Regions from separate parts of the Brevibacillus schisleri genome, predicted to be linked through region 1. Evidence: a T-box and tRNA genes for the amino acid it is inferred to sense, from the RefSeq annotation. Region 1 holds a T-box; the other holds one or more tRNA genes.
The links. The T-box of region 1 lies ahead of tyrS (tyrosine--tRNA ligase). A T-box ahead of a tRNA ligase gene usually reads a tRNA of that ligase, here a tRNA-Tyr.

Region 1 (16,032 bases):
TCTTTCCACTTGCCCATAATTCGCGCCATTAATATATTTCGCTACTTCATATCCAAGCTGTGTTCCACGATGTGGCTCTTTTTCAATCGATATCCATCCATTCGGAAAGAACGTATCGTATGCCACTACTAACGTATCACCGTACTTCCAGTTTCCATCAAAGATATATTTTTGTGGACGGGCGTTAGATTCATTTCCTTTTCCTACCGCATCTGCTGCTTGAGTCGGGACGAACAGGAATGATGATGCCAATACGAGAATACCCAAGCCTCTTACTACTTTTTTCATAGTTTAACCCCTCCATATAATTGCAATAGGTAAAAATAATTTCAATAATGGGAATTCTCATTCAATTTTAAATTTCCTTCTTTTTACGGAAAAAAATTCTTGTCCGAAAATTGTCGAGGGAGAGGATTGTTCCAAGGAACACGAGTTTTCACTAGAAGCTACAGTAAAAAAACGGAAAGATTACTTGTTGAACCGCACAAATGAATATGATATGATGCTGTTAACTTAATGACTGGAGCTGAAGAGTATAATGGATAATTTTCTTGCTTAAAAAATAAAACAAACAGCGATATCTTTCGCGTGTTTTATTCTTTATGTGCAAGAAAGTTACTTATATCTCTTCACTCAAACAATATATCCTTATCTAACTCCATTTTTTTGAGTTGGATTTGCTGTATTTATTTGAGCTACAAGAGAGTAACTTTCTTGTAGCTTTTCTATTTTTTTTGCGTACAGGGGGATGATTGTATGTCATTAATCAGTGTAAATAACTTGACGTTTGCCTATGAAGGCAGTTTTGATAACATTTTTGAAAATGTGAGCTTCCAAATCGATACGGATTGGAAATTGGGCTTTACGGGAAGAAACGGGAGGGGGAAGACAACTTTTCTCAACCTGTTGCTTGGTAAGTATGAATACAGTGGAAAGATTAGTGCTCAAGTCAGCTTTGAATACTTTCCTTTCCAAGTCGAGAACAAAGAATATCTTACCCTTGATATCGTTCAAGACATTGTCCCGGACTATCAGCTATGGGAATTAATGCGCGAGTTCTCCCTCTTAAAGGTTTCAGACGATGTTCTATATCGTCCTTTTGAATCTTTGTCTAACGGGGAGCAAACGAAAGTGATGTTAGCCGCCTTATTTCTAAAGGAAAACAGTTTTTTGTTAATTGATGAGCCAACCAATCACCTCGACATGCATGCAAGGGAGCTCGTCAGTGATTATCTCCATTCCAAAAGCGGTTATATTCTGGTGTCCCACGACCGCGCATTTCTAGACAACTGTGTCGACCATATCCTGTCCATCAACAAGACGAACATTGAGGTGCAAAAAGGGAGCTTCTCCGATTGGTGGGAAAATAAACAGAGACAGGATAACTATGAGCTCGCTGAGAATGAGAAGCTCAAAAAAGACATTAAACGCTTGTCAGACGCAGCCAAACGCACAAGCAACTGGTCAGACGCTGTGGAAAAGACGAAGAATGGAACATTGAATTCCGGTTCCAAATTAGACAAAGGGTATGTTGGCCACAAGGCTGCGAAAATGATGAAACGCTCCAAATCGATGGAGCAAAGACAGCAATCCGCTATTGATGAAAAATCGAAGCTGCTGAAAAACATTGAAAACCAGGAAAGCTTAAAGATTGCACAGCTTGCTTATCATAAAAATCAACTGGTCGAACTGGAGAAGGTCTCGATTTCATACGGAGAGAAGCTTGTCTGTGCAGATGTCAGCTTTACGATTGAGCAAGGAGAGCGTATAGCGCTGTCAGGAAAGAATGGTTCAGGAAAATCAAGCATTCTCAAGCTCATTTGCGGGGAGAACATTCAACATACGGGGACATTCAGAAAGGGAAGTCAACTGAAAATCTCGTATGTTTCTCAAGACACTTCCCATCTAAAGGGCAATCTCACTGACTTTGCCCGAGACAATGGGATTGAGGAAAGCCTGTTTAAATCGATTTTGCGCAAGCTGGACTTTTCCCGTGTGCAATTTGAGAAGGATATCTCTGCTTTTAGTGGCGGGCAGAAGAAGAAAGTACTCATTGCGAAAAGTCTTTGCGAGAAAGCCCATCTTCATATTTGGGATGAGCCATTAAACTTTATTGACGTCATTTCTCGCATGCAAATTGAAGAGCTGCTCCTTGAACACTCGCCAACGATTCTTTTTGTGGAGCATGACAGGGAGTTTTGCAATAACATCGCTACAAAAATCGTTGAATTGTAGTTGGATAAAAAGTCTCTAAAAAAAAGAAGAAGGTGGGGAAAACCGTTTAGGTTTCCTCACCTTTCTAATTCGTTCGTAAAGCAGGGTACACGAAAGCCTTTAACGTAACGCCTGTAAAGGAACATCCGGAAGCCTTTGGATGACCGCCACCACCGTAATGCTGGGCGATCACAGACAGGTCCACATCTTCTCGAATCGTTCGAAAGCTGATTCTGCCTTTTCCGGGATCGAGCATCGCAACGAAATCAATCATTTCTGCATTCTTACATAAGAAATTGCCTGTCGTGGAGTGATATTGTTCGAGGAAAACCACGCCCACTTGATACGTTTTTGGCTCGTCTAAATCAATTTCTACCGGAATTAGCTTCATTTGCTTCAGCTTTTTATGCTCAAATTCATCGATACGCTTTTCTTCTGTATAGATGAGGATCGATTCTACTTCGTCAAATACGAACTGATCCGTATGAGTACCTTCACCGCGCAAGCGTCCCAGCACATTCTGGATAAACCTGTCTCGCTCGACCATATAGAATAAAATGTTCAGTTGATTGGCTTGTACTGTACCAGTTGCATCCCAGTCCCACGTATCAAAGGCACGAACCAGCTCCACATAGTCAGCGAGAACGCCTGTAGGAGTCAGATATCCCTGATTTACCAGATAATCATAATAAAGGCTCGTTGCCGAAGTTTTTTTCCCTGATTCTTCGGTAATAACCTTTGCCCATTCGTACGTGGAAGCCAACGGCAAGGCAGTTGGGTGATGATCGATCAAGACAAATACATGTCCCTGATCGACCTTTTTCTGAATGAGCGTTCCGACCTCGTTATTGACGCTTACATCGGTAATCACGACATTCATATCGGGGGTAAGCTCTTCTTCGATAAATTTTTGAACTTCTTGATTGACAGTGTAAGGAGTCACTCCGCGGTAATCGACTTCTTGATTGGAAAAAGCAATTTGACTCAGGATTGCACAAGATACGCCATCCAGGTCCTTATCACTGAAATGAATGATTTTTTGATGAGTCATGAAGTATCTCCTTAAAATGAGTCCGTCGTCCAAATGGTACTGCCTTCTCTCATCTTTCCCATTCAGGATGGCTTGCTTGCACGAAGACAACAATTGGTGATTATTTGCAAGGTTAATTTTATTGTAATAGAATGCTTTGGTCAAAAGCACTCCACATCTCGTTCAACCACACGGGCGTGTCGTATAACAGTGGAGAGAATATGTAAAAGGTGGTCCTCAACATGAAAAAGTCAGCCTTGATCCCAGCTGCACTCCTGCTAGCAGTCCTTACTGCTTGCGGCAACACGCAGCCGACAGAGCAACCAACAAATCAAAATCAATCGACAATAGGCACCCAACAGCCAGCGGGTGAAGCAACTACGCAAAAACCTGAAGAAGCGAAAAAAGAAGAGCAACAGGTGATCGCTGCTCCACAAGAAATCGTAGTGTACAAGCAAGGGGAAAAAACATCCCTGAAGCCGGAAGATGACAAGTTCAAGGAAATTCTTGCGCTCATGAACAAACGTTTTGAAACACCTGCGGACCAAATGCGTTTTGACGAGAGCACCCAAGCGGTGGAAAAGGACAAGAAAGAGGCTTTGGCAGTTGAATTCAACTACGCTGAAGTAACGACAAACACTTTGCCAGCGACTGTTCATACAGATAACAAAACAGAAGTAAAGGCGAAGACACTGTTCTTCGTATTGAGCGGAGACAACAAAAACCATATGTTTGATTCAGAAGATGGCAAAGCTTATGGAACGGCACCGCTGCATTTGACCGAATCCACTGAACTGACCGAGCTGTTGAATAAGTAAGCAAACTACCCAGACTGTCGAGCAACCGGCAGTCTTTTTGCTATCCATACTGCCTGATCAAAGAACACCCCTCTTGATCTTTGTTCAAACGATCAAGAGGGAAGGCATGACAAACTATATCCTTTTTTGATCCGGTTCCGACTGGACGACAGTTAACGTCGTATCTCCATCGGTCTCCACAAGGTGCTTAAGCATAGATAGCTTATTATTCCAAAACTGCTCATAAAAGGAAAGCCACTGCTTTACTTCTGTCAGGGGACCGGGATGCAAACGATAGATTTTCTCGCGACCAACCTTATGTCCCGTAACCAAATCTGCGTCAGCAAGTATATGAAGATGCTTGACCACAGCCGTTCGGCTTATGGGGAAATGAGAGGTAATTGCTGAGATCGGCAATTCTTTTTCAGCTAGCAAGCGAAGCACTTCTCGACGAGTAGGGTCAGCGATCGCTTGAAATACATCAACCTTTTCTGCTGAGGCAGACATTTAGCCTTCCACAACCTTTTTCAGACGCTCATGAACAATCCCAACCCAACCTTGATTCATCTTCTCACGAATCATTGCGCTCTTCGCGTTTGCTTTTTCGATGATCTCATCTGCCGCTTTCCATCCACCATGAATGAGGGTAAACTCTGTTTTATCTCCCAGGTCTTTTAAAAGAAAAGAGACAACCCAACCGTCTGTATCCCAAGCAAAAGAAAGGCGATGTGGTGCTTCTACTTCCAGCACTTTGCATGGAGAAGGGCCAAAAGGGGATTGGATATGAAACTCATGACCAACTACAGGCTGAAAATCATTTGGCATAAACCAAGCTGAGATGGCTTCCGCAGTGGATACTTTCTCCCATACCTTTTGAATAGGGGCGTCGAAAACGATGGTTTGCTTAATATCTTCTACGGCTTGTTGATTGTTCTGTCCCACGATAAAATCTCTCCGTTTCGTAGTGAAAAATATAACACCTTTTGCTTTTATGATGATATAACACCTTTTGGTTTTATGTAAATGGTATTTTCCCCCCAACTCATGAAAGATATTCGGCGAGGAGTACGCTAAAAATGTGCGAGTGTGCTCCTATCCTGCATGAAAAGGGTATAATAAATTGACAAAATGTATCATGCGTACAATTACCTCCATGCAAATAACGTCAATCGATAAAAGGAGATACAATGACTGACAAAAAACCAACAATCGAACCGGGATGGAACTTCGAGAACAGCTATACAACGCTGCCAAAATCGTTTTTTTCTAGGCTCAATCCACCGCCTGTACGATCGCCGAAGCTTGCCATTCTCAATGAACGTTTGGCAAAATCACTAGGGCTGAATGTCGAAGCTCTGCAAAGCGAAGAAGTCATAGCTATGCTCGCGGGAAATAAAACCCCGGAAGGCGCAATGCCTCTCGCTCAAGCATATGCGGGGCATCAGTTTGGCCATTTTACCATGTTAGGCGACGGTCGTGCTCTCCTGCTTGGTGAGCAGATTACGCCTACAGGCGAGCGCTTCGATATCCAATTAAAAGGTTCAGGCAGAACACCTTATTCACGTGGCGGCGATGGCAGAGCAGCCCTTGGCCCGATGCTGCGCGAATACATCATTAGCGAGGCCATGCATGGACTCGGGATTCCTACGACTCGGAGCCTTGCAGTAGTGACAACCGGCGAGTCTATCTATCGCGAATCCGAGCTGCCTGGTGCCATTTTGACGCGTATCGCAGCCAGTCATATCAGAGTAGGCACGTTCCAATTCGCATCAAGATTTTGTTCCATAGAAGATCTCCGCGCGTTAGCTGATTACACATTGCAAAGACATTTTCCAGAGATCGAGGCAGAAGAAAACCGCTATCTCCTCCTACTAAAAGGGGTCATCCAGCGTCAGGCAGCGTTGATTGCCAAGTGGCAACTTGTGGGCTTTATCCACGGGGTCATGAATACCGACAACATGGCGATCAGTGGCGAAACCATTGATTACGGCCCTTGCGCCTTCATGGACACCTATGATCCTGCAACGGTATTTAGCTCTATTGACGTTCAGGGCCGCTATGCTTACGGAAATCAGCCATACATTGCTGTGTGGAATCTTTCCCGTTTTGCGGAAAGCTTATTGCCGTTGTTGCATGAAAATGAAGCGCAGGCAGTGAAAATAGCCGAAGATGCCCTTGCCGAATTTAGCAAGCTGTATCAGAGCAATTGGCTCACAGGAATGCGGGCAAAGCTCGGTATGTTTAACGAAGAGGAGCAAGACGAAGCGTTGATCGAGGGTTTGCTCAACATGATGAAGGAGCAGCGTGCAGATTATACGAATACATTCCGTGCTCTCACGCTTAATCAACCAGAAGAGACTGGGCTGTTTGGCACGAGCGAATTCACGGAATGGCATGAGCAGTGGAAAGCACGACTAACGAGACAGCCAGAAGACACCGACGCGGTACAACAGGGAATGAAAAAGAACAACCCGGCAGTCATTCCGCGGAACCATCGGGTAGAAGAAGCATTGGAAGCAGCATGGAAAGAGGGCGACTACACGGTGATGGAACGGCTCCTGACAGTCCTTTCTGATCCCTATGCGTACACGCCTGAACAGGTAGAATACACGACTTTACCAGCGGAATCAGCACGTCCTTATCAAACGTTTTGCGGTACGTAATAGAAACGGAATCAGAGTCCAGCGATCTTTCATGGGTTGGACTCTTTTTTTACACGTCCGATTAGCGCTAAAATATGGAAAGCTAAGAATAAGGAGAAATCGTCTTATGGATAAAAAAGCAAAGCAAATTTTGATGAAGACATTTTGGAGTAGCAACGGCTGGAAGAGTCGCCCATACGATTTTTCGGGAGCAGATTTTGAATACGCAAAAAGCAAAGGTCTCATGTTTGACCCGCTAACGATCAGTCACGAGGAGTGCATAGACAGAATCATTGCTTTGCATGAAAAAGTGACAAAAGAGCAAGTCGCCACAGCCTTTTTACACAGTCTCTCGACGCGAAAGGTGTATCTGCGCAGCGCCTTGTCTAGCTGGGCTTTGACGGAGCATTTGACGGCTCATACGTTTGAAAGTAATGCAGGGAAGTATACAAATCCAGAAAACGGTACCTATTTTGCAATGTACGGGGACTGCCATAAATGCGACCGTTACTATATCGCTGGGCGAGAGCTATATACCGACGAAGATTTGAATGTCCTGAATTTTGAAAGAATCAAGTGGGGCGGCATTCGCCTGAACTATCTACCGTACCTCATGCTTGATCTGGAGCTACTAAGCAAAGAAGACAATCTTACGGTGCAGGAAGAAGATGTAGCCATCCTCCATCAGGTGCTAGCCATCATCGCCAGCAGTGAACCAACCGATGCCGCTCGTCAACTGGAGAAGCGGCTCCAGGGTGTCTTTCCATCTAGCAAGAACGAACGGGATGTCTTCATGGAAATTCTTGCATCCGCTGGGATCCTGGCTCCAAGCAAGGACAGACCAGGACGTGGCGGGAAGAATGACTTTTTTGCCGTCGTGAACTGGCGGGGGGAAGATAGCTATTCCGAGCAAGCTGTCCAGAATTTCTTTGGTCCGTGGCTGTAAAGAACGGAAAATCTAGGAACAAAGAAGGGTGTCATCCATACGCGAAGTGTGTATAATATTGGAAAAGCATGTCGAAAAATTAGTTTTCATTGAAAGGAGGTGAGATATAAGTGAAAAAGAAATTAATCGTCCTGTCAGGCATTGCGGGCAGTGGCAAAAGCAAGTGGGCGCAAGAAATTGCCAAAAAGGAACGGGCAATCATCGTGTCAACGGATGAAATACGCCAGAACTTATTCGGTGATGAGCGGAAACAAAAAAAGTCAGCGCAAGTATTTTTTGAGGTTTATTCGAAAATCGCAACGGAGCTGATGAATGGAAGGAATGTCATCTTAGACGCAACCAATATTGACAGAGAGAAGAGAATGAAGGTCCTAGCTAAATTTCCCGATGTTCTGAAGGAATGCTATTACGTCGATGTTCCCTATTCCGTTTGCCTAGAGCGCAATAAATCCCGAAAGAGAACCGTGGACGAATACATCTTGGCGAAGATGCGGAAGAACTTCCATTTTCCCATCAAAAATGAAGGCTGGGATCACATTCATCTCTTGCACGAACCAGTTCCTTATGCCATTGAAAAAGAAGAGTTCGTTCAGTTGCTTCAAAACGAACCCTCCTATGAAGAGCTGTTCGATAGGCTGAATGCCATTCCGATCTTCAAAGAGATGTATCAATTTAATCAGGAAAATCCTTATCATCAGTACCCTTTGTGCAAGCATACCTATCATGTTTTCGATTATGTAAACGCCTTTTACACGGAAGATGACAAATTTCTCATGCAAGTGGTCGCCTTGTTTCACGATACAGGAAAACCATTTTGCAAAACCTACAAGCCGATGAAAGGCCATTACTCCTACTTCGGACATGAGCATGTATCTGCACAAATTGCTTGCCATTTCTTAAAAGAATTAGGATTCGACGATGATTTTATTTTCGAAGTCGTCAACTTGATTCAAATGCACATGAAGATTAACTACGGAACGCAGCAAGATATTTCCGAGATTTATCATTTGTTGGGCGAAGAGTACCTGTGGAAGCTGTACTTCTTCAAGGAAGGAGATGCCTATGCCAAATAAGGAGGTGAATAACGATGTTGAAAAAATATCCGAGAACCTTTCATTTACCCTGGTCAAGAAGTAGAACCGATGATGATAAAATCTTGCGAACGGTTAGTCATTTCGAGGGAAAAGAAGTAGTCGTGACAGAAAAGCTGGATGGAGAAAATACCACGCTGTACCGAAACCATATCCATGCACGGTCACTGGATAGCAAAGATCACGCATCTAGACATTGGGTAAAGATGCTGCACGGGACGATTTCGTTTCATATCCCGGAAGGCTGGCGAGTTTGTGGGGAAAATGTATATGCGCTGCACTCCATCTATTACGGACATCTAACGAGCTATTTCTACGTGTTCTCGATCTGGAATGAAAACAATGAATGCTTGTCGTGGGATGAAACGGTAGAATGGGCCGAACTACTTGGTTTGGAAACAGCACCTGTCTTGTACAGAGGGATTTGGAAGGAAGAGACCATAAAAAGTTGCTACACCAAGCAATCTGTCTTCGGCGGGGAACAAGAGGGGTACGTGGTACGAGTAACGGAGAGGTTTCCGTACGAAGATTTTAAACACTCTGCCGCCAAGTTTGTGCGCAAGAATCATGTGCAAACCGACCAGCACTGGTTATCGAAGCCAGTCGTTCCGAATGGGATAGCACAAACCTATTAAAGATTTTTGAATGGAAGGGAATGAGAACGATGTAATTTGCTAAGTGGTATTGACCGTCTACTAGAGTATCCAAATTTCATTTTGGCTATTGTTAAGACAGTCATGACATGGGAGGCAAGAGGGATGAGCAAAGAAATGAACGATGAAATGAACGATGAAATGATGTCAGCGGGCTGGGATGCTATTGACCAGGAGATGAGAAAGATTTATGGAGAGCAGGAGCCTAAGCATTACGGCACACTTATCTCGTATGCGCTGGGTGGAAACGATCCATTGGATGGAATAAGCGCCTATATATCGGACGAGCCTAACCCGCATTGGCATTTTGTCACGTATGGATTCACCGAGTTGTATGAAAAAGAGTCTGAGAATGAAGAGGAAAGCGGTTTTGGCTTTGAATTGACGTTTCGATTAGCACGAAAGGACGACGAGGAAGAACCGCCTGCCTGGGCGCTGAATCTGCTTCAAAATATGGGGCGTTACGTATTCAACACGGGCAATGTGTTTCAAGCAGGTGATCACTTGGATGCAAACGGTCCGATATGCTTGGGCGCCGATACCCAACTGACTGCGCTCGCTTTTGTGACAGACCCTCAGCTTGCCGAAATGGATACGCCGAATGGGCGGGTGCAATTCTTGCAAATGGTTGGGATCACAGGTGATGAACTCGATGCGATGATGGCTTGGAATACTCGTGGCGTACTCCAATCTGGCTTGCCGTATATGCCTTTCTACATAACTGATCTCGAGCGGGATTCTCTCCTTCGCCATTCTACGGTTTCTGATGCTGTTCAAAAAGGAATGGAACAAGAAGGCTCCAGCACGGCTTATTTGTTCGTCAGCCAGCTTGGATGGGAGCCAGGAAAAAATGGCTTCTTGAAAAAAACGCCTTCGACTTTGAGGCTGGGAGCTAAGCAAGCGGAAGTCATCGGAAAAATTCTCCGCGGACGTATGCGAAAAGGGGAAAGCCTGAGCCTTGTGGGACCTGATGTCCGCGTTGTATTTGAGGCAGGAGAGAAGGCTGCGTGTATTCCAGGAGAGGACGTCATTCGATTTGTTCTCGATGATGCGACAACGCTTGCGCTTACCAAGCAGTTGCTTCCTAAGGAAAGCAGCTTTGAGATTCCTTCCCTGAAAGGAATTGCCATTCATATTGTGAAAACCAATATTACCGATAGCGAGGGCAATGTCGTCAAAGTCATCGGTTAAGATGTTTTGGCAAGGAGGAGAGTCAGCCAATGAATCAGGCAGCAGAAGCATTTCTAAACGAAGTATGGACTTCCATCCTAGAAATTTACCAAAAAGAGAACCAACGGATCAGCGAGGTCAAAGACTGGAGTCTACTGCAGGCGGGGGTCAAAGACTACCTGAGAGTGGCGTGGAGAAAAGGAAAGCTCAATTGGGCCAATGGTAAAATCCACATCGATGTCCATGAACCATTCAGCTGGAGTGACGACTCGTACAAATACGATGCGGGCTCTTATATCGAGGAGCTTACAGAGGAAATGCTCATGCAAGAGTTTTTTCCCGCACTGTGTGATCGAATGGAATCCCTGTTCCATTCCACCGACTATGATTATCACTTTTTTAATTACCGCTTCGAGCTCGTCTTCGAATTCGAGTGGAAACAATCGGTGCAATGCCATTCTCGCCATTTCATAAACGAGCGAAAACGCGAGAGTCTAAAACAAGTACTGGATCAATTTATCGAGACAAAAATTAAAGCGGAGCTTCCTGTACGTCCGAAAGAAAGAGACGATTTCTTCTTCGCTCATTGTCTCGTCAATCCCGACTTGATGGAACAAAAGCAGGAGCTTATCGAACCTCTTATCCAGCGTCTTAGCGAAAAGCTGCGCTCTAATAAAGAACGCAGTGATTCGTGGACGTACCACTCTACGTTAGCTTTAAAAGGCTGGGCTGATGAGCGTTTTTTAGTCAAATTTTTTGATCGTACCGGGCATTATGGATTGGACTGGGTTTTGAAACCCGAGCAGGAGCGTCAGGAACCAAAAGCAGAGGAGCTGGACTTTTTCCTATACGTCGCTCTCGCAATAGGCAACAAGGAACCTGACACCCGCAAGAAGTTTTTGGACCTCGCTGTTCAGCTTGGCTCCAAGCGGGCTACGGACTATGTAAAACGTGGCAGCGGTCGCTTTGAAAACGAGTATAAAAGCAGTCTGATTCAAGCAAAAGCCAATGACGTTTTACAAGCGATCGACATCCGTATCGTGACTGAGGAAGAAGCCGCCTACGGTGAAGCCATCGATTTTATCAACGGACTCTTGCGTGAAGGTTTTCCGAAAGGGTACAAGCTCAAGCTGAAGAGTAGCGAAAAGCACTACCTGCCCGTAAAAAAGCTGGCGAAGTCAGGTCTCCACCAGTTTTTTGCCAATGCGTCCCGTTATCCTGCCTTATATCCGAAAATCGCAGAATATGCTGAGCTTGCGATGGAAGAGTTCGCATGGTATGGGGATGTAGAGCCTAGTGAGAAATCCGTCATGCCTGGCACCTATGCGGTATTGGCTCTCGGGTTGTCTAGCAGCGATTATTTTCCACTCTTTCGCCGCTATATGGAGCTGGTCGACACGGAGCATCAGTCTGCGCAGGACGATTTTGCCCTAGCTTTTATGGAGGCGCATGGTGTAACCGTAGAGAATATCCCCGTACTCGTCTCTCTGGTGCTTGGCAGTAGCGACTCGGCGAAGCCTTTGAAAAATGTCACAATCAATCGTGCCGAACTGGTGGATGCACTCATAGGGGAGCTTGCAGTGATGGAGGATTACCAGCGGGAAAGCGTTATTTATCGTCTTTTCGGCGGGAACAAAAAGCTCGCACAGGCAGTAAAAAAGGAACCTTCCCCCATCAAAGACAAGCTTGCACAATTGCTAGACTTGGTCGAATAGCTTCATTGACAATATTTAGAAGACCATGCTATATTGAAGGCAACTAATTGGAACGGAGGGTGAATCATTTGCGCCATTGTTTATTTATTGGAAAAGCCAATTCCATAATAAATAAACAAGAAGCCAAATTCACCTGCAAATGTATAGTTTGAATTCCTGTATGATCTATTTTTCATATAGCGATTTCTAGTACGAGAGCAAGATGCTTCTGTTTATTGGACAGGAGCATCTTTTTTGTTGTCAAAAAAAGGGGGTGATACAGATGAACAAAGAGTAAATGACGAGAAACGTAAAAACGAAATGGGGAATCCACATGGTTGAACTGCACAATATCACGATTACCACCAAAAAAGACGACAGGACTCTCATTCAAAACTTGCATCTGACCCTGCAAACCGGTGAAAAGATTGCCATCATTTGGGGAAGAGGGAAATGGAAAAAGCAGCTTATTAAAATTGATATACGCGGACCAAATGATCGCCGAGTATTGCATATATGAAGGTAACGTGTTGAGAAACGAATGTTCCATGGGATTTCTCTCCCAGGAGCTATCAGACGAAGAAAAACAAAGGTCCATCGCTGACTTTTTTACGGAAAATCAATGGACCAAAGAATTGGTGAGAGCGATGGATGACCTCGGCATTCATGCATTGGATTCAGATAAAAGGATGGGGGTTCTGTCAGGGGGTGAGCGTTTCAAATACCGCTTTTTAAGTCTGTTAGCACAGAAGCCTGATGTACTATTGCTGGACGAACCCACGAATGATTTGGATATTCAAACGATAGAGTGGCTGGAAGGATTTATTCAACAGACGACTATTCCTGTTCTATATGTATCGCATGATGAAACATTTATTGCGAATACAGCAAACGGTATCCTTCATATGGAACTGACGAGGCGCAAACAAGTACCCAAATATACGTTTTCAAGAGAACCCTATGAGAATTACATCGCGAATCGCACGAGCCACTTGAACAAACAAGAACAGATCGCCAGAAAGCAAGCTTCTGATCATCGAAAGCAAATGGAGAAATGGCATGACGTTTGGAATAAGGCAGAGCATCAGGTACAGGTGCCAGGTAGTAAACAAATCCTCGACTTTTCATTGGAAGGATTGCAAATAGCGAACAAACAGCTATCAAAACAGATTCATTTATCGATCAAGGGGCCAGAAAAAGTTGCGATTATTGGAGAAAATGGGGTCGGAAAAACCACGTTGTTGAAAAAAATCATGGATGAGCTCGTCCAGCAGTCGTCGTTCAAGATCGGTTATATGCCCCAAAACTATGAAGAACGGCTGGATTCAACAAAAACACCGATTGAATACTTGGAAACAACGGGAATGAAAGAGGCAATTACAAAAGCGTATACACACTTAGGAAGTATGAAATTTACAAAAGAGGAGATGCATCAACCCATTCAAAACTTGTCTGGGGGACAGAAAGCGAAATTGCTCTTGTTAAAAATGATTTTGGATCAGTGCGAAATCTTGATACTGGATGAACCGACCCGAAACTTCAGCCCTTTGACGACTCCTGTTCTCTGCCGCGCGTTAACGGCTTTTGACGGGGTGATTATCAGTATTTCTCATGATCGGCGGTATTTACATGAAGTCGTCACAACTGTTTATGAACTGACTTCCGACGGTCTCACGAAAATAAAATAAGGGATCGTAGCGGAATCCTTGCTACATGGTTGACATTGCTATTTGAATTCAATATACTGACTTTAATTTCATATGAAACATACGTTGAAAGAGCCCAGTAGCAGCTTGTTCCCTGTCCTAGAAAGCCGGGGGTTGATGGAACCCGGTACACAATAAGCGAGCGAAATACACTCTGGAGTATCTCGGGTAATGCCGAGCGGAATCGCGAACGATAACTCGCTACGAGTGGCATGAATGGCCTGCGCAAGCGCTTGGGTCCATTGGTGCAAGATGGGTGGTAACACGGTTATTCAATCGTCCCTATGTCTACAATAGACAAGGGGCGATTTTTTGTTTTTTACCATAGGAGATTGAAGGAGTGTATAGCAGTGAATATTATCGACGAACTCGAATGGCGCGAAGCCGTCAATCAGCAAACAGATGCAGAAGGGCTGCGAGAATTAACGAATGAAAAAGCAGTCTCGTTATATTGTGGTGTCGATCCAACAGGTGACAGCATGCATATCGGTCACTTGATTCCTTTCATGGTACTGAAACGCTTCCAGCTTGCTGGTCATCGCCCGGTCATTTTGATCGGTGGTGCAACAGGTACGATTGGCGATCCGAGCGGCCGTCAATCCGAGCGTTCTTTGCAAACACTGGAACAAATTCAGGAGAACGTCGACAAACTCACCGCACAGATGAAAAAGCTGTTCATTACAGAAGGCGACAACCAAATCCGTTTGGTAAACAACTACGACTGGACGCACAAAATTAATGTTATTGAATTTTTGCGGGATTACGGGAAAAACTTTAGCATCAATACGATGCTTGCCAAGGATGTTGTGTCGAGCAGACTGGAAAGCGGCATTTCGTTTACGGAGTTTTCCTATCAAATTCTGCAATCGCTGGATTACCTGCATCTGTACAAACATGAAGATGTTCAGCTTCAAATCGGCGGTTCCGACCAATGGGGCAACATCACAAGCGGTCTCGATCTGATCCGCAAAAAAGAAGGATCAGAAGCCAAAGCATTCGGTCTCACGATTCCTCTGATGCTGAAAGCAGATGGTACGAAATTCGGGAAGACAGCAGGAGGAGCCATCTGGCTCGATCCAAACAAAACAACACCATTTGAATTCTACCAATTCTGGGCGAATACCGATGACCGCGATGTTGTGAAATACTTGAAATACTTTACGTTCCTCTCCAAAGAGCAAATTGAAGAGCTGGCGGAAAAAGTACAGTCTGAGCCACATAAACGCGAGGCGCAAAAAGCGCTGGCTGAGGAAATGACGAGATTTGTCCACGGCGAGGAATTGCTGGAGCAGGCGAAGCGCATTACAGCAGCTTTGTTTACTGGAGATATTAAATCGCTGTCGGCAGATGAAATCGAGCAAGGCTTCAAAGAAATGCCGACATTCGAATCTACCCTCGAAACGAAGAACATTGTCGACTGGCTCGTTGAGATCGGCATTGAGCCATCCAAACGTCAAGCACGTGAGGATATTACAAAAGGTGCTATCTCCATGAATGGCGAGCGCGTAACCGATTTGGAACTGGAAGTAACACCAAGTCTTGCTATCGGCGGCCGCTTCATTATTATCCGCAAAGGCAAGAAAAACTACAGCTTGGTAAAATTGTCTCAATAGATAAAGGAATAAGAAGCTTCCCTGGAAAAATGAAGGGAAGCTTCTTTTTGTATTTGTTTTCCTTTTATTTCGGGAATGCAATGCTATCCAATTTGTTTGCAGCAATGATAGCAACTGTATTCGGCTCCAGATCGAACCAAAAGATAAGATCGCCATCCGCTTTCTTTTGTGACGGCTTCATCCCGTTCACATAGACTTCCGAAGCTTTTGTCGCCATGGAAAGACCAGAAATCTTGTGCTCGCCACGATTGTGCAGAACGATAGAGCCGTTTGGTGCATAGTCCATTCTGACTTGAGAGAGGGCGAGCCAATAATCCATGATCTCACGTACGGTTGTCAAATGCAATTGGCCTTGATCGCGCAGCGTTTCCATTCGCTTCAGCAAGCGGTCAAAATCGGGATGGATGATCCAGTTTCCTTGGGCATCTCGAATGATAAATTTCCCGCCTTGCTCTTTGGATGGGAATCTCGCCAAG
Region 2 (16,032 bases), 1.6 Mb from region 1:
CAGAAGGGAGCTTGACTGCGAGACCTACAAGTCGAGCAGGGACGAAAGTCGGGCTTAGTGATCCGGTGGTTCCGCATGGAAGGGCCATCGCTCAACGGATAAAAGCTACCCTGGGGATAACAGGCTTATCTCCCCCAAGAGTCCACATCGACGGGGAGGTTTGGCACCTCGATGTCGGCTCATCGCATCCTGGGGCTGAAGTAGGTCCCAAGGGTTGGGCTGTTCGCCCATTAAAGCGGTACGCGAGCTGGGTTCAGAACGTCGTGAGACAGTTCGGTCCCTATCTGTCGCGGGCGTAGGAAGTTTGAGGAGAGCTGTCCTTAGTACGAGAGGACCGGGATGGACGCACCGCTGGTGCACCAGTTGTCACGCCAGTGGCACAGCTGGGTAGCTATGTGCGGACGGGATAAGCGCTGAAAGCATCTAAGCGTGAAGCCCCCTCCAAGATGAGACTTCCCACAGCGCAAGCTGGTAAGACCCCTCATAGACGATGAGGTTGATAGGTTCGGTGTGGAAGCGCGGTAACGCGTGGAGCTGACGAATACTAATCGGTCGAGGACTTATCCACACACTCTTAGCAATCATGCGTATTCAGTTTTGAAGGAATAAACCTTCAACGTTCCTCGGTAGCTCAGTTGGTAGAGCAATCGGCTGTTAACCGATCGGTCGGCGGTTCGAGTCCGTCCCGAGGAGCCATATATGCTCCTGTAGCTCAGTCGGTAGAGCGTTTCCATGGTAAGGAAGAGGTCGCAGGTTCGATTCCTGTCGGGAGCACCAGATGTAATCTTATGATCTTGGCCCGTTGGTGAAGCGGTTTAACACAGCAGCCTTTCACGCTGTCATACAGGGGTTCGAATCCCCTACGGGTCACTTAGAAAAATCCCTACATCTTGTAGGTGATTTGGAGGCTTAGCTCAGCTGGGAGAGCATCTGCCTTACAAGCAGAGGGTCGGCGGTTCGATCCCGTCAGCCTCCACCACTTATATCAAAGGGCAAGGAAGGTCAGCTAAGCGCCATATCCTGTGGCAACACTGACACTCAGTCGTCCTGACTATCGCGGGATGGAGCAGCTCGGTAGCTCGTCGGGCTCATAACCCGAAGGTCGCAGGTTCAAATCCTGCTCCCGCAACCAAATTTTCTACTTGCTCTACGTCGAATCATCTTCTTGATCAAGTAGGATCGTAGTACCCAATAGCTACAAACAAACATGGAGCTGTGGTGAAGTTGGAGTTCACGCCGGTCTGTCACACCGGAGGTCGCGGGTTCGAGTCCCGTCAGCTCCGCCATCTTTCTTCACGAGATGGCATAGTTCATGAACATGAAAAAGGTTTAACGGAATAAAAAAACGTTGATTTTTCATGAAAGATATGCCATAATTAAAGATATGCCGGTATAGCTCAATTGGTAGAGCACCTGACTTGTAATCAGGGGGTTGTGGGTTCAAGTCCTATTGCCGGCACCATGAAACTGGGGAGATAGTGAAGTGGCTAAACACGGCAGACTGTAAATCTGCTCCCTCCGGGTTCGGCGGTTCGAATCCGTCTCTCCCCACCATTTTCATGAGCCATTAGCTCAGTTGGTAGAGCATCTGACTTTTAATCAGAGGGTCGAAGGTTCGAGTCCTTCATGGCTCACCAGTTTTTACAAACCCGAAAAGTGAAAGTCAGCTTGTTAACAGCTATGGCTACTTGGATGGGAAAATGCGGTCGTGGCGGAATTGGCAGACGCGCTAGATTCAGGTTCTAGTGGTGGCAACACCGTGGAGGTTCAAGTCCTCTCGACCGCACCAATCAATTTCTTCTTACAGTGCGGACGTAGCTCAATTGGTAGAGCGTCGCCTTGCCAAGGCGAAGGTCGAGGGTTCGAGACCCTTCGTCCGCTCCATAACATGTGCCCTTAGCTCAGCTGGATAGAGCGTTTGACTACGAATCAAAAGGTCGGGAGTTCGAATCTCTCAGGGCACGCTTCTTTACTACAAAAGTGAAGATAATAATTTGTCGGGAAGTAGCTCAGCTTGGTAGAGTACTTGGCTTGGGACCAAGGGGTCGCAGGTTCGAATCCTGTCTTCCCGACCATGATTTGCCCACGTTTTACAGGTTTGCCGGGGTGGCGGAATGGGCAGACGCAACAGACTTAAAATCTGTCGGGAGTTTCTCCCGTACCGGTTCAAGTCCGGTCCTCGGCACCAGCATTTATTTTGATGCGGGTGTAGTTCAATGGTAGAACTCCAGCCTTCCAAGCTGGTCGCGTGGGTTCGATTCCCATCACCCGCTCCATACAGAAAGCAGAGAGCCAATAGGTTCTCTGTTTTTTTGCTTTTAGGAAAGCAGAACTATTTTTACTTGAGACAAAAGTATGAAGGCTTATCCAATAGCTGAATAGATAAGCCTTTGTTCAATACAGGTATAAATGTTTGTCGAAAGCTGTCTGACGTTTTCTATGGTAGCAACATATGTTTTCGTGTACAGTAAAACTAAGGTCGCTTACCGATGAAATAATTGGTAACGGATCTCTTGCCTTGCCTCCTGCGTTGTCAGGGGGCTTTTTTGCGTGATACAAAAGAGGGCGAACTAGCGAGGTTCCATTCGCGGGCCAACTTCCTGGGCATTTGCAATCGGCAGAGAAACGATAAAGCGTGTGCGTTTTTCATTGGAATCACAATGGATCGTGCCTTGATGCTTTTCAATAATATTTTTACAGATGGACAAGCCAATACCCGTCCCATTTTGTTTAGTCGTAAAGAATGGTTGGAAGAGATTTTCCACGATCTCGGGTGAAATCCTTTCGCCGTTGTTTTCCACACTCAAATAGAGCCAACCATCTGAAGAAGTGGAGATGACATGAATATACTTGTCTGTACGATTTTGCACGGCGTCAATGGCATTGTTTAAGAGATTGACGACAACTTGCTTCAAGCCTTCTTCATAACATGCGAGTAAGCAGGGGTGGATTTGTTTTTCAAAACGTATGTTTTCTCCCACGAGGCGAGGGGTAATTAGCATCTCTACTTCTTCAAGCAGTTCTACTACTTGAACGGTTTTAAAAATTTCATCGAGAATTGGTTTTTTGGAAAAGCTGAGGAATCCGGTCAGTTGCCGATGTAAATTCTCAAACTCATGCATGACGACTTGGATATACGTCTGAAGCTGGGCCTGTTCCTGTGTAGACTCGCCGATCAGCTTCAAGAACCCTTCAATGGCGCACAACGGATTGCGCAGCTCATGAGCCATATTAGCGGCAATTTTTCCGAGCATGGTCAGTTTGTCGTTATGCAAATAGGAGATCGTTTCTTCCTTCTGGACTAGCTCTTTATTTATCATTTGTTCAAAGTGATAAACAGCCCAGAATACACTTTCATCCATGGCCTTGCCCAGTTGGCTTTCCAAATAGTGCATTTCTTGTGAGGAGAGGGACCATCTCTGTAATTCCGGTTGGAGAACCCGCCAGAATACATTCCGGTACAATTGATATGTGCGCAAAATGGAGGAGAAGGGGAATTCCTGAGAACGAAGCCATTCTCCCATATCTAATGCCCAAGTCTGCATGTCATGATCTACATCCTCAACCAAATAGCGAGCCAAGAGCATTGTTCGTTTTTCTGCAAAATCGCGAGGAATGGTCACGGGAATTTCCATGCTGCGAACAATTTCTTGCAGCCATATTGTGGTGATGCTTGGTGTTAAGTCTAAAATCTTCCTTGAAACATCATAAAGGTTTAGCGTCACGGTCTCCACCATCTCTTATCCACCCCACTAAAATCGTAAGGGAAAATGCCTAATTTAGACAAGGTATAATTAGCCTGATTTCGCAATAAAATGTATTTTTTTCGGAAGTTTTTATCTACAAAATCCGCTGAAAACCGCCTTTTTTCGGAAAAATATTCAATCATGAGTCCGATTCCAGTCGCATAAAGTAGAATGGACGAACTTTATTGGACCAGGGAGGCAGGGATGGGCGAGTATTTTTGGCTGGGTCTTGTACACATCTTCATGATCGATCTGGTATTAAGCAGTGACAATGCTGTGGTCATAGGTATGGCCTGCCGCGGACTCCCTCAACAGGAGAGACGAAGGGCCATTTTATATGGAACATTGGGTGCAATCCTCCTGCGAATTGTTTTAACGGGAATGACTACCTGGATGCTGGATATTCCTCTCGTGAAGGCAATCGGGGGAATCTTATTGCTGTGGATCGCGTGTAAGCTGATGCTGGGTGAGAATGAAGAGCTCACAGACGTATCGCATAATCAGACAATTGGTCAGGCAGTCAGGACCATCATAGTAGCAGATTTTGTCATGAGTTTGGACAATGTTTTGGCAGTTGGTGGAGCAGCGCATGGCGATTTATGGTTAGTTTTGCTGGGGTTAGCGATGAGTATTCCGTTATTAATGTGGGGAAGTGTGTGGATCGCTCGCATGATGAATCGTTTTCCCAGTATGGTCATCATTGGCGGCGGAATTCTTACCTTTACAGCAGTGGAGATGTGTCTTGAGGATCCGTATGTCTGGAAGTGGGTGAATCCTTTGCTTCTCAACCATATGTGGTTGCCCGTATTTGCTGCCGTAGTGGTCATGTTTTGGGGGCGGATGAAAAGGACGTAAAAGGTGAAAAGGATAGTGCATTCTTGGGCATACTACAACAAAGGTCATGACCGTTTTGCGGAATGTAAGTGGTCACATCCAGCTGAATGAAAACATAGCGGGAAAGGAACTTTTTCGAAATGAATACAAGCCTCTTGATGCTATGGGGATACTGGGATGAAATCTATCAGCGCTGTACCCGACTTACCTATATTGAGAAAGGGAACAATATATTTCGGGTTGTTGTTTTACGCTATCGGGGAGAGCCACTCGTTACTACCGATAATTGCATCATTCATGACGGGGATTTGATCTTAAAGCTACATATACACAATTATTACTTTGCTACCCTGTGCAAAGGAGTGAAGGATGAGCTGCGCGTGGCTCTTCTTTTGCGAAGACATATCCTCCAATCATTGCCGAAGCTAGCCACATTCCTGGATTCGATGGAAAATAAAGATCAAATAAAAGGGATAGTGGGAACGACCATGCTACATAAAGGGATAACACCTTTGGGCTTCTCGATTTCTGATGTGCCTATGACCTGGTTTTTTCGATACAAGCGATGGTACTTGCGTCTCATGCTCAGAATCGTGCATCCCAATGGAAAGCGGCGATTGCAATCATGGAATTATGAAATGCCCCTAAAGCGTGTTTATATGTCCAAGGAATTTTTACTCAATCGATATGCTGACAGCAAGCAGCCTCTAGGAGAGTCCTACTAATGGCAAAGCGGTTTCTGTTAGTGACAGAGGAATGGGCAGGGAGTGGTCACCGGATGGCTGCCGAGGCTCTGCAAGAAGTTTTACTGGAAAAGGAGGGGGCACGATCAGCGCGAGTGGTGGGAGGACTGAAAACCGCCAGTCCAGGCTTACGTGTGCTCTCTCATTTTTTTTATCGCAGTATGTTGCGCTACGGTCAACCTGTGTGGCAGCGCATCTATGAACAGGAAGAAATGCTGGGTAGTGCATTGACCAAAGCATTGGGATGGTGGCTATCCGCTAGATTAACCAATCAACTGTTGCTAGAAGAGAAGCCGGATGTCGTTATCGCTACGCATGCGTACTGCTTGTCCGCATTGGCAGAAGCGAAGAGGAGGGTGCCCAAGCCTTTCCAGCTGGTTTGTGTACCCACGGACTTCCATATTAATCGATTTTGGGTTCATCCAGAAATTGATGCGTATATGGTGGGACACGAGCAAATTGCTCAAATTCTAATCGATCGCTATGGGATTTCCCCTGAAAAAATCCATGTTTATGGCATTCCAGTTCGGCCAGTTTTTACTACAGCGCTTCTTACCGATAAAGAGGCTTGGAAAAAACAGCTTGGACTTGTGCCAGATCAATTCACGGTACTGATTGGTGGGGGAGAAGGCGGTTATGGTGGAGTGGGACAGGTTGTACGAGAGTTGATGTTGGAAGAGCAACCATTGCAGATCGTAGTCGTCACAGGGAAGAATGCAAGCCTGTACAGAAGACTGGCGAATTTGCTTAGTACCAAGAGCAATGGCCATCGCTTTCTATTGAAAGGGTTTGAGCCGCAAATGTGGCAGTGGATTGGAGCGGCTGACGCCTATATAACGAAGCCAGGTGGCATTACGTGCGCGGAGTCACTTGCTCTTAAGACACCGCTGATTTTGTTCCACCCATTGCCCGGACAAGAAAAGCATAATTGTTCCTTTTTACTTAAGCAACAAGCAGCGATCTTGGCTGAAACACCGGCAGAAATCAAAGAAATCATCAGGTCATGGCGTCAGCCTGAAAAAAGAGATGCTTTTGCAGGAAATTTGGACAAGCTGGGTAGACCAGACGCGGTTTACCAAATTGCCCACACCCTTCTTCAATTAACAGACTAAAATTGGAAGAAAAAAAGGGCGCATGAACAAGCAAAACTTCACACATATTAAACTTACCAACGACGAGGAGGTGATATAGATGGCTAACAACAACAGATCCAGTAACAATCTGGTGGTTCCTCAAGCAAACCAAGCTCTGGACCAACTGAAATACGAAATCGCATCCGAATTCGGTGTTCAGCTTGGACCAGACACTACTTCCCGTCAAAACGGTTCAGTTGGAGGAGAGATTACTAAACGTCTTGTCTCCTTTGCTGAGCAACAATTGGCTGGACGTGGCTAATCTCATAAGCTGGATGAAGGGAGGCACCTATGGTGTCTCTCTTTTTATTTTCCAAGAAGAGGGAAATTATTGACAGATGAAGATGGGCAGATCGCCGCATAAATAATGGGTGGAGGCGGATTCTATATGTGTTAGGAGGTGAGTGGATATGACAGTAGGAGCACAAGTGAAGCAAACGCTTGCCAGCTTGAAAGGCGCACAAGCAGATTTTGAAACGTTTGCTCTGAGCACGCAAAACAAGAAAGCGAAGCAACTGTATTCGCAAGCAGCAGAGCAAACGCAATCCATCGTAGATAACCTCCAGCAGCGTGTAACGGAGCTGGAAAAGGAAGAACCGCAGTTTAAGGGATTCTAGGAAGTGTTGGGAAAGGGAGAGGGACTTCCTCTCTCTTGGTTTTACTCTCTATAAAAATCACCTCAGGTGATGGAGGTGGCTTATGCCTGATTGGTTAATAATCCTTTTGCGCTCAATAGGCGCTGTTGCTTACTTATTTCTATTGACAAAAATCATTGGAAAAAGGCAAATCAAGCAACTTACATATATCGAATATATCGTCGGTATCAGCATCGGTTCGATTGCGGCCTTTATGGCAACCGAAATGGATGGGCCGGTCTACCATAGTTTAATTGGCATGGGGGTATTTGCGCTTTTTCCTTATTTAATGGAATGGCTTTCCCTCAAGAGCAAGTTTCTCCGCGATCTATTTGAAGGGAAATCAACGGTTCTCATCAAGGAAGGCAAGATTTTGGAAGACAATCTGAAAAAGGAACGTTTGACCGCGGAAGACTTGATGGAACAATTACGAATTAAAAACGTGTTCCGAGTAGCCGATGTGGAGTTTGCATTAATGGAAACAAGCGGGGAAGTTAGTGTCCTCTTAAAATCAGAGAGTCAGCCGGTAACGCCCAAACACCTTGAATTGACAGTGGCTCCTTCGGAAGAGAATCAAGTGGTCATTATGGATGGGATGATCATGGACGAGCCGCTAGCAACAGCAGGTCTAAATCGCAGATGGGTTCGCACGGAGCTGCAAAAAGCGGGAGTGGCTTTGGAAAATGTTTTCCTCGGCCAAGTAGACAAAGGGGGAGACCTCTATCTCGACCTCTATGACGATAAACTGATGGTTCCTGGGGCCCAAGCGATGAAGCTGGCTTTTGCTACATTGAAAAAATGTCAGGCGGATTTGGAGCTGTATGCACTCAATACAAAAAATGAACAAATGAAGCGTACCTATCAAACCGATTCGCAACAGCTCCAACAGATTATCGATCAAGTAAAACCGTTCATGATACGGTAAAAAGGAGTGAGTGAGACATGGCAGACCAAAAAAAGAAAAAGCTGACCCCCGTCCAGCAAGAATATCAGCAATTGGCAAAGACGCACGAGCCACCGCGACCGCTATTGCGCAATTTTACCCGGGCATTCTTAGTGGGTGGCGGCATTTGTATGATCGGGCAAGGGATACAAGAAATGTTCATTCACTACTTCGATTTTACGGAGAAAACCGCTGGGAATCCTACAGTAGCTGTCTTGATCCTTCTTTCTGCTCTGTTGACCGGTCTAGGACTATATGACCGGATTGCCCAATGGGCTGGGGCAGGCACGAGTGTGCCAGTTACAGGTTTTGCCAACTCGATAGCATCTGCAGCCATCGAGCACCGCAGCGAAGGATTTGTGCTGGGGGTCGGCGGTAACATGTTTAAGCTCGCGGGGTCAGTGATTGTGTTTGGAGTGGCGGCGGCATTTGTCATTGGCTTGATCAAAACGTTGTTTACGATGGGAGGCTGACGGATGCGCCAAGGTCATCAGTCTTGGGTCTTTCCTTTAAAACCTGTCATTCTCGGGCACGCTGCGATTGGTGGGCCTTTTGAGGCTAAGGGACCGTTAGCCGAAGACTTTGATATCCTGCACGGTGACTTGATGATTGGACAAGACAGCTGGGAAAAAGCGGAGAAAGTCCTGCTGGAAGAAGCGTGCTCGAAAGCGGTGGAGAAAGCGGGTCTCACAAAAGAGCAAATAAACTTTATGCTTGCCGGGGATTTAATGAACCAGATCATATCTGCGAGCTTTTCGGCCCGGACGCTTTCGATCCCGTTCCTGGGGATTTTCGGTGCGTGCTCAACAGCGATGGAAGGCTTGGCCCTGGCTGCTCTCATGGTGAATAGTCAAGCTGCTGATTACGTCTTGGCTGCTACTTCCAGTCACAATGGAGCTGCGGAAAAGCAATATCGTTATCCAACAGAGTACGGCTCCCAGAAGCCCCCTACGGCACAATGGACAGTGACGGGAGCAGGGGCTGCTGTTGTAGCCAGTCAAGGTAAGGGGCTGCGGATTGCGGGAGCTACCATCGGGCATGTAGTCGATATGGGATTGACAGACCCATTCAATATGGGAGCAGCGATGGCACCAGCCGCATTATCCACGATTGAGTCGCATTTCCGTGACTTTCAGCTCCCTCACGATCATTATGATTTGATCGTAACAGGCGATTTAGGACGAACGGGCCATGCCATTTTATCTGAGCTGTTACCCAAGCATCACATGCATATCCCACTAGAGCGTTATGTCGATTGCGGGAAACTCATTTATGGAGAAAATCCGAATGTATGGTCGGGGGGGAGCGGATGTGGCTGTATCGCTACAGTGACCTACGGGCATCTACTACGGCGGATGAAGCAAGGAGAATGGAAGCGGATCTTGCTGGTTGCGACGGGAGCCCTCTTATCTCCATTGACCTTCCAGCAGGGAGAAAGCATTCCTTGCATCGCGCATGCCGTGGCTGTTGAGTCGGAGCAACTTGGAGAGTGATACCATGATGTTTTTGTGGGCGTTTCTCGTAGGAGGAACGATTTGCTTAATCGGTCAATTTCTCATGGATGTCGTCAAGCTCACACCTGCCCATACGATGTCCTCTCTTGTTGTCACGGGGGCAATATTAGACGGATTCGGTCTATACGAGCCACTGGTTAATTTTGCTGGAGCAGGAGCGACAGTACCTATCACGAGCTTTGGAAATGCACTCGTGCACGGGGCAATGGCGGAAGCAGAGAAGCATGGAGTCATTGGCATCATTACCGGCATTTTTGAAGTGACGAGTGCGGGTATTTCGGCTGCCATCGTCTTCGGATTTATCATGGCAGTCATGTTCCGACCTAAAGGATAAAGGCAGGTACATGTTACCACTTGTGCCAAAATAATTGAATTGAACCTACTTTCGCCAACTTGTAGAATGGGTTGGGTAAAGGAGGGTACAATTTATGTGGTGGAGCAAGAAAGTAGTAACAACCTTGCTTGCTGCCTTTATGGCTGTAGCGTTTATTTTCCCGGCCGACTCCCTGGCAGCTACACAGATTCAGCGTGGTAGTGTGAACGGGGATGTATGGGATTTGCAGTATCGCTTGCAGATACTGGGTTACTACGATGACAAATTGGATGGCATTTACGGAGCGAATACAACAAAGGCCGTCAGACAGTTTCAAAAAGCATACGGATTACAGATCGACGGTATCACTGGTCCAAATACATGGCGCGTTCTCAAGAAAGTGTCGGTAAATAAAGCGGAAATGCAGATGCTGGCGCAGCTGGTTTATTCGGAAGCACGCGGAGAACCTTATGAGGGCCAAGTAGCAGTAGCTGCGGTCGCGTTGAACCGTGTTCAGTCCAAAAACTTCCCCGATACGCTTGCGGGTGTCATCTTTGAGCCATTAGCGTTTACCGCTGTAGATGATGGACAATTCTGGATGACTCCTAACAAGACTGCTTACCAGGCAGCTTGGGATGCCGTGCGAGGATGGGACCCAAGCAACCATTCTCTTTACTACTTTAACCCTGTTACAGCGACCTCTGATTGGATTTGGTCCCGTACACAAGTGAAGAAGATCGGCAAACACATTTTTGCCGTGTAACCATTGTTCATGCAGCCCTCGAAACAGTCTTTGTTATGATGCTGTTTGAGGGCTTTCCTTTTAATTGGAAACTATTGTTCATTGTTTTTGCAAAATAGTTCGATAAAATGATACGAAAGGATTCGCATATTTCCCTATGGAGGTTGATGATGAAGAAACGGATGATCCTTGCCTCGCTGGTAGCCTTTATGCTCATAGGTACACCAGTTGTCGAGGCAGAAACAACTCACATGAACGAAACACCTTATGTAGACATTAGTGGCCATTGGGCAGAACAACAAATCAATCAACTATACATAGCCAACGTAATTGGTCAAAACGAATATTTTCGACCTGATGACAACGTGACATTGGGTGAACTGCTTACGATGTTTGTGAATGCCAAAGGAATTGAACCTCTTGGTAACAAGCAATCATCCTTTGCGGACGTACCGGCAAAGAGCTGGCTGTCGTCCTATGCCGAAACGGCCTATCGATTGGGAATCGTCCATGGGCAAAAGCAGGGGAATTACCTGTACTTACATCCGGATGCTCCCGTAAAAAGAGCAGAGCTCGCCTCTATTCTGGTAAGAACGATGGGGGACAGCGGAGTAGTCAATAACTTGAAGTGGTCTACGACGATCCAGACATTGAACCAATACGCGGATGGAAGCAATGTAAACGAGAAAGAGCAACGCCCACTCGTTTACGCCATGCAAAACGGGTTAATGAGTGCTTATGAGGACGGTACATTAAAACCGAACAAGTATATGACGAGAGCCGAAGCAGCCACATACGCAGCCCTTGACTTGCTTCCGAATAAGCCGAGAACGACAAAAGCCCTCGCAAACGGAACACCCTTTCGCCAAGAAATAACGGTACAGACGACTGCCTACAGCTACACGAACGACAAGATCCTGTCGTATCTGGAGTATCCACTGCGCGAAGGTGTTGTAGCGGTTGATCCAAATGTCATCCCGCTAGGTAAACACTTGTACATCGATGGCTACGGCTATGCAGTGGCAGCTGATATCGGTGGTGCGGTAAAACAACGCCATGTGGATCTGTATCTTCCGACATTGAACGAAGCTGAAAATCATGGCTTGCAAAAAGGGGTCAAAGTATACGTGCTTGATTAATAAAAATGCTGAACATATTTCCTGCTCTTTCCACTCATACTAACGTGGAAGGGGTGGGATTTTTTCATGGTATGGGTGTTGTTAGGATTACTTGGTTTATTTGTCCTACTAGTGATCACGCCAATAAAATTGACGTGTTTTTACAGTCGCGAGGGCGAAGATGATCAATTGGAAATTACGATAGCAGCTTGGGGTATCATTCGCAGGAAATACGAAATACCCATTCTCCTTTTGAAAATGACAGAAGCTGGGCCTGAGCTTGTCGCAAAGGTGGAAACAATCCAGCATGGAAGCAAGCTTCGGGAAAAGGTCAAAGATTTTACGCGCAGGCAAGTGAAAAAATGGTACCGGAATTATCGGGATGTGCTGGAAAGAGTTCGTGACTTGCTGCCTTTGCTAAAAGACCTGTTCAAACAAGTTCGTTGTACGAAATTAGAATGGCATACGTTGTTAGGCACAGGTCAGGCGGCTGAAACAGGGGCGCTGACAGGACTGATCTGGGGTGTGAAAAGCCTGATTGTAGGAATCCTCTCCCACTCCATCTCCTTACAGACGATGCCAGCCATGAGTGTACAGCCTGTCTGGAACCAAGCACTTCTACATACGAAAGTTCAAGCGGTGTTGCATTTTTATTTGGGGCAGTTCGTTTTCTACGCGTTGAAAGTTTTTCTGCGGATTCGAAAAAGTAAGCAGCGAAAATGGCAAGCTGCACCGACGCGTGCCTAAAAATAAATGTGGTACCAAACATATTTATTCCTTTGTACAGGGTACATGCTCCGGATTTGTTGGGGGAATGATAAAACATGAAACAGATAGGAAGGAGGAGCGACAAATATGGCAGACCACCCGATTCAAGGCCTCATGAGAACAGCGATGGAAAATCTCAAGCAAATGGTGGACGTGAATACAATCATTGGTGATCCTGTTGAGACACCTGATGGTAGTGTCATTCTTCCGATCTCCAAGGTAGGATTTGGTTTCGCGGCCGGGGGTAGTGAGTTCCAATACGATCACCATCATAATGGGCACCAACACACTCAACAGCATGAACATACTGGTAACCCATTTGGTGGGGGGAGTGGGGGCGGTGTTTCCATCACACCTGTAGCCTTCTTGGTCGTTGGCAAACAAGGAATTCGTTCGATTCCGCTTGAAAATACGACCCATCTCTACGACCGGATTTTGGATTCTGTTCCGCAAATCGTGGATAAGGTTCAGGGGATGTTTACCAAATCGGATGATACTCCTGTTTATTCCAATACGACGATTATTGCCGGAGCAGAAGAACAAGATTTGGAAGACCTTATGGATCGAAAGTAAAACAAACACAAAACAGGTATGCTCCATAAGGGCATACCTGTTTTTTCAGTAAGAGGCGTATGGCATTACCAGCGTTCGTTTACATACAAGCCTGTCTTCGCAGCATGTTGATAATGAAGGCTAGAGCTGGATGAGGCGATATAAGGATGGAGGGCCATCGCTTCTTCGTAGTAACGTGAAAAGGAGCCAAGGGGCTTACTTTGCAATCCCAATGTACTTGCTCTAAATGCTTGGGCTACACGCTCCATTGTATTTGTATAGTCCACATAGCTGGTCTGTACGGCCTCCAACCATTTCTCATCGTCCATTTCCAATTGTCCGTCTGGTAACAGCTTGATTCCAAACGTTTGGAGTTTTTCCTCTTCGTCTTTTGCCACTTGAGCGAATGCATCCAGCTTTTGCGTCGTCAATGTATTTGCTTTTTCGGCAAGCAACAGCTGCAGACGATTGTATTTACTTACTAGCGAGTGTGTGCGCTCCTGTAATCGCTCAATGTCAGTTCCAGCCTCGTCATCTTTTCCCGCAGTAATAAATTCGCGAGCACTCTTCTCCAAATCTGAGGAAAACCGGTACAGACGCGATAAGGAATCAGACAGCTCCGTTGTCCATTGCTGCTGGCGAGTGTAATACGGCTGCAAATTAAAACTGAGAATCGGATTCACTGGCGTGCTTAATTTTGCCTGAAGCATATGGGAATGATAGCGGCCTACCCGCTGCGTAAATGGAACATGGCTGACTCGATTCGTTTTCATGTCGGTCACCTCCTCACAAGCTAACGGAATGAATCCCCAGGGACAATTTACTATCTCCTATTATAGACGATGCCTACTCCATTTCAATGAGCAGATCGCCAGTTTGAATGGCTTCGCCTGCTTTTACATAGACGGCTTTAATTTTTCCGTCGAGTGGGGCCTGAATCGTCGTCTCCATTTTCATCGCTTCACTCACCAAAAGATGCTCGCCTTTACGCACCTTGTCACCTTCTGCTACAAGCACCTTAAGCACTTTTCCTGGCATAGAGGCACCGAGGTGGGCAGGGTTTTGCGCTTCTGCTTTTCGGCGGATCAGTTCAGAGACTTTTGCGGATTGGTCACGGATGAAGATTTCACGTGGCTGTCCGTTCAATTCAAAATAAATGATGCGACGGCCATCTGGATGAAGCTCTCCGACTGCGACCAGCTTGATAATCAGTGTTTTACCGCGCTCGATCGTAATGGCAGTTTCTTCACCTGGACGCAATCCGTAGAAAAACGTTCCTGTATCCAAAACAGACAGGTCGCCGTATTCCTTCAGGCGTTGTTCAAATTGCAAATAAACCTGCGGATACATGATATAGGACAGGACGTCTAAATGACTAGGCTCACGTCCGATTTTGGCTTCCAGCTCAGCAGCCACTTGCGTAAAGTCAATGGGTGCGAGCAATTCGCCAGGACGTGCAGTAAAGGCATCGCGACCTTTTAGCACGAGTTCCTGTAACTCCTTCGGGAATCCGCCTGGCGGTTGGCCAAGATACCCTTGGAAAAATTGAATGACGGAATCGGGAAAGTCGAGGCGTGTTCCTTTCTCCCAAATGTTTTCTTCATTCAAGTTGTTTTGGACCATGAACAGCGCCATATCCCCGACGACCTTGGAAGAAGGGGTCACTTTTACAATGTCACCACACATTTGATTGACCACAGCATACATCTGCTTCACTTCGTCCCAACGACCTTCCAGACCAACCGCTTTGGCTTGCTGCTCCAGATTGGTGTATTGTCCGCCTGGCATTTCGTGAACGTAGACCTCCGTGTTGCTCGCTTTCATGCCGCTTTCAAAGCCTTGGTAGTACGGACGTACATCCTCCCAGTAATCAGACAGCTTGTTGAACGATTCAAGAGATAAGCCCGTCTCACGCTCCGTATGGGCAAGGGTTGCGATCAACCCGTTCAAGCTTGGCTGAGAAGTGAGTCCAGACATGGAGCTGACGCAAGCATCGACGATATCCACGCCTGCTTCGATCGCTTTCAGAAGCATGGCTCCAGCGTTGCCAGACGTATCGTGCGTGTGCAGATGGATCGGAATGCTGATTTCTTGTTTTAAAGCAGAGACGAGCGAATAAGCAGCATACGGCTTCAGAAGACCTGCCATATCCTTGATCGCGAGAATATGGGCACCTGCTTTTTCCAATTCTTTTGCCAGATTGACATAGTAGGCCAAGCTGTACTTGGTCTTGGTCGGGTCGAGAATATCTCCGGTGTAGCAAATCGCTGCTTCGGCTACCTTGCCAGATTCACGAACGGCTTCAATGGCTGTTTGCATCCCAGGAAGCCAGTTCAGGCTGTCAAAGATCCGGAAGACATCAATGCCATTTTCGGCAGATGCTTTGACGAAGGAGTGAATCACATTATCCGGGTAGTTGGTGTAGCCTACGCCATTTGCTCCGCGCAAGAGCATTTGGAACAGGACATTCGGTATGCGCTGGCGGAGAATTTGTAGCCGCTCCCAGGGAGATTCCTGCAAAAAGCGCATGGTTGTGTCAAAAGTGGCACCGCCCCACATCTCCAGCGAGAAAAGGCCAGAACCGAGCTTGCCTGTCGCCTCTGCAATGGAGGCGAGATCGTAGGTGCGCACACGCGTAGCAAACAAAGACTGGTGGGCATCGCGGAATGTCGTGTCTGTGACGAGCACCTGTTTCTGCGCCTGAATCCAGCGTACCAGACCGTCGGCACCTTCTTTGTCCAGAATTTGCTTCGTGCCGTCCGGATATGGCTGGGTAAATGGTGTCCGCGGGATGCGAGGCGAGTCGAAGTGCGGCTTTTTCTCCGATTTCTGGAGACCGGGATATCCGTTGACAATCGTATCTCCGATATAAGATAGTAATTTGGTACCACGGTCTTGACTGCCAGGGAAGATGAATAGCTCAGGTTTGGTGTCAATAAACGACGTATCGTAGTTACCGCTCAAAAAATCAGGATGTGTCACGACATTTTC

Region 2: it has a tRNA-Tyr gene. The T-box ahead of tyrS (tyrosine--tRNA ligase) is inferred to sense a tRNA for this amino acid. The anticodon was not compared.

Annotation. Positions count from the first base shown of each region.
Region 1 is NZ_JBVNDM010000001.1:3,024,942-3,040,973, forward strand. It holds gene ACUUHJ_RS15020 (hypothetical protein) at 1-288, opposite strand, end outside; gene ACUUHJ_RS15025 (Lsa family ABC-F type ribosomal protection protein) at 757-2,235, shown strand; gene ACUUHJ_RS15030 (DHH family phosphoesterase) at 2,300-3,265, opposite strand; gene ACUUHJ_RS15035 (hypothetical protein) at 3,487-4,062, shown strand; gene ACUUHJ_RS15040 (ArsR/SmtB family transcription factor) at 4,177-4,548, opposite strand; gene ACUUHJ_RS15045 (SRPBCC family protein) at 4,549-4,983, opposite strand; gene ACUUHJ_RS15050 (protein adenylyltransferase SelO) at 5,229-6,704, shown strand; gene ACUUHJ_RS15055 (hypothetical protein) at 6,811-7,629, shown strand; gene ACUUHJ_RS15060 (AAA family ATPase) at 7,740-8,702, shown strand; gene ACUUHJ_RS15065 (RNA ligase family protein) at 8,717-9,355, shown strand; gene ACUUHJ_RS15070 (suppressor of fused domain protein) at 9,503-10,564, shown strand; gene ACUUHJ_RS15075 (DUF6138 family protein) at 10,594-12,258, shown strand; gene ACUUHJ_RS15080 (hypothetical protein) at 12,572-12,757, shown strand; gene ACUUHJ_RS15085 (ATP-binding cassette domain-containing protein) at 12,732-13,925, shown strand; T-box leader at 14,001-14,230, shown strand; gene tyrS (tyrosine--tRNA ligase) at 14,294-15,556, shown strand; gene ACUUHJ_RS15095 (hypothetical protein) at 15,621-16,032, opposite strand, start outside.
Region 2 is NZ_JBVNDM010000001.1:4,663,407-4,679,438, reverse strand. It holds rRNA gene ACUUHJ_RS22295 (23S ribosomal RNA) at 1-568, shown strand, start outside; tRNA gene ACUUHJ_RS22290 (tRNA-Asn) at 621-696, shown strand; tRNA gene ACUUHJ_RS22285 (tRNA-Thr) at 702-777, shown strand; tRNA gene ACUUHJ_RS22280 (tRNA-Glu) at 797-870, shown strand; tRNA gene ACUUHJ_RS22275 (tRNA-Val) at 904-979, shown strand; tRNA gene ACUUHJ_RS22270 (tRNA-Met) at 1,056-1,132, shown strand; tRNA gene ACUUHJ_RS22265 (tRNA-Asp) at 1,210-1,286, shown strand; tRNA gene ACUUHJ_RS22260 (tRNA-Thr) at 1,387-1,462, shown strand; tRNA gene ACUUHJ_RS22255 (tRNA-Tyr) at 1,470-1,554, shown strand; tRNA gene ACUUHJ_RS22250 (tRNA-Lys) at 1,562-1,637, shown strand; tRNA gene ACUUHJ_RS22245 (tRNA-Leu) at 1,703-1,789, shown strand; tRNA gene ACUUHJ_RS22240 (tRNA-Gly) at 1,809-1,884, shown strand; tRNA gene ACUUHJ_RS22235 (tRNA-Arg) at 1,891-1,964, shown strand; tRNA gene ACUUHJ_RS22230 (tRNA-Pro) at 1,999-2,075, shown strand; tRNA gene ACUUHJ_RS22225 (tRNA-Leu) at 2,101-2,188, shown strand; tRNA gene ACUUHJ_RS22220 (tRNA-Gly) at 2,203-2,276, shown strand; gene ACUUHJ_RS22215 (sensor histidine kinase) at 2,571-3,737, opposite strand; gene ACUUHJ_RS22210 (TerC family protein) at 3,951-4,601, shown strand; gene ACUUHJ_RS22205 (YkoP family protein) at 4,721-5,305, shown strand; gene ACUUHJ_RS22200 (MGDG synthase family glycosyltransferase) at 5,305-6,435, shown strand; gene ACUUHJ_RS22195 (alpha/beta-type small acid-soluble spore protein) at 6,515-6,718, shown strand; gene ACUUHJ_RS22190 (DUF1657 domain-containing protein) at 6,867-7,073, shown strand; gene ACUUHJ_RS22185 (DUF421 domain-containing protein) at 7,156-8,016, shown strand; gene spoVAC (stage V sporulation protein AC) at 8,034-8,507, shown strand; gene spoVAD (stage V sporulation protein AD) at 8,511-9,527, shown strand; gene spoVAE (stage V sporulation protein AE) at 9,532-9,882, shown strand; gene sleB (spore cortex-lytic enzyme) at 9,977-10,624, shown strand; gene ACUUHJ_RS22160 (S-layer homology domain-containing protein) at 10,771-11,742, shown strand; gene ACUUHJ_RS22155 (DUF2953 domain-containing protein) at 11,809-12,468, shown strand; gene ytfJ (GerW family sporulation protein) at 12,577-13,062, shown strand; gene ACUUHJ_RS22145 (hypothetical protein) at 13,128-13,814, opposite strand; gene pyc (pyruvate carboxylase) at 13,888-16,032, opposite strand, start outside.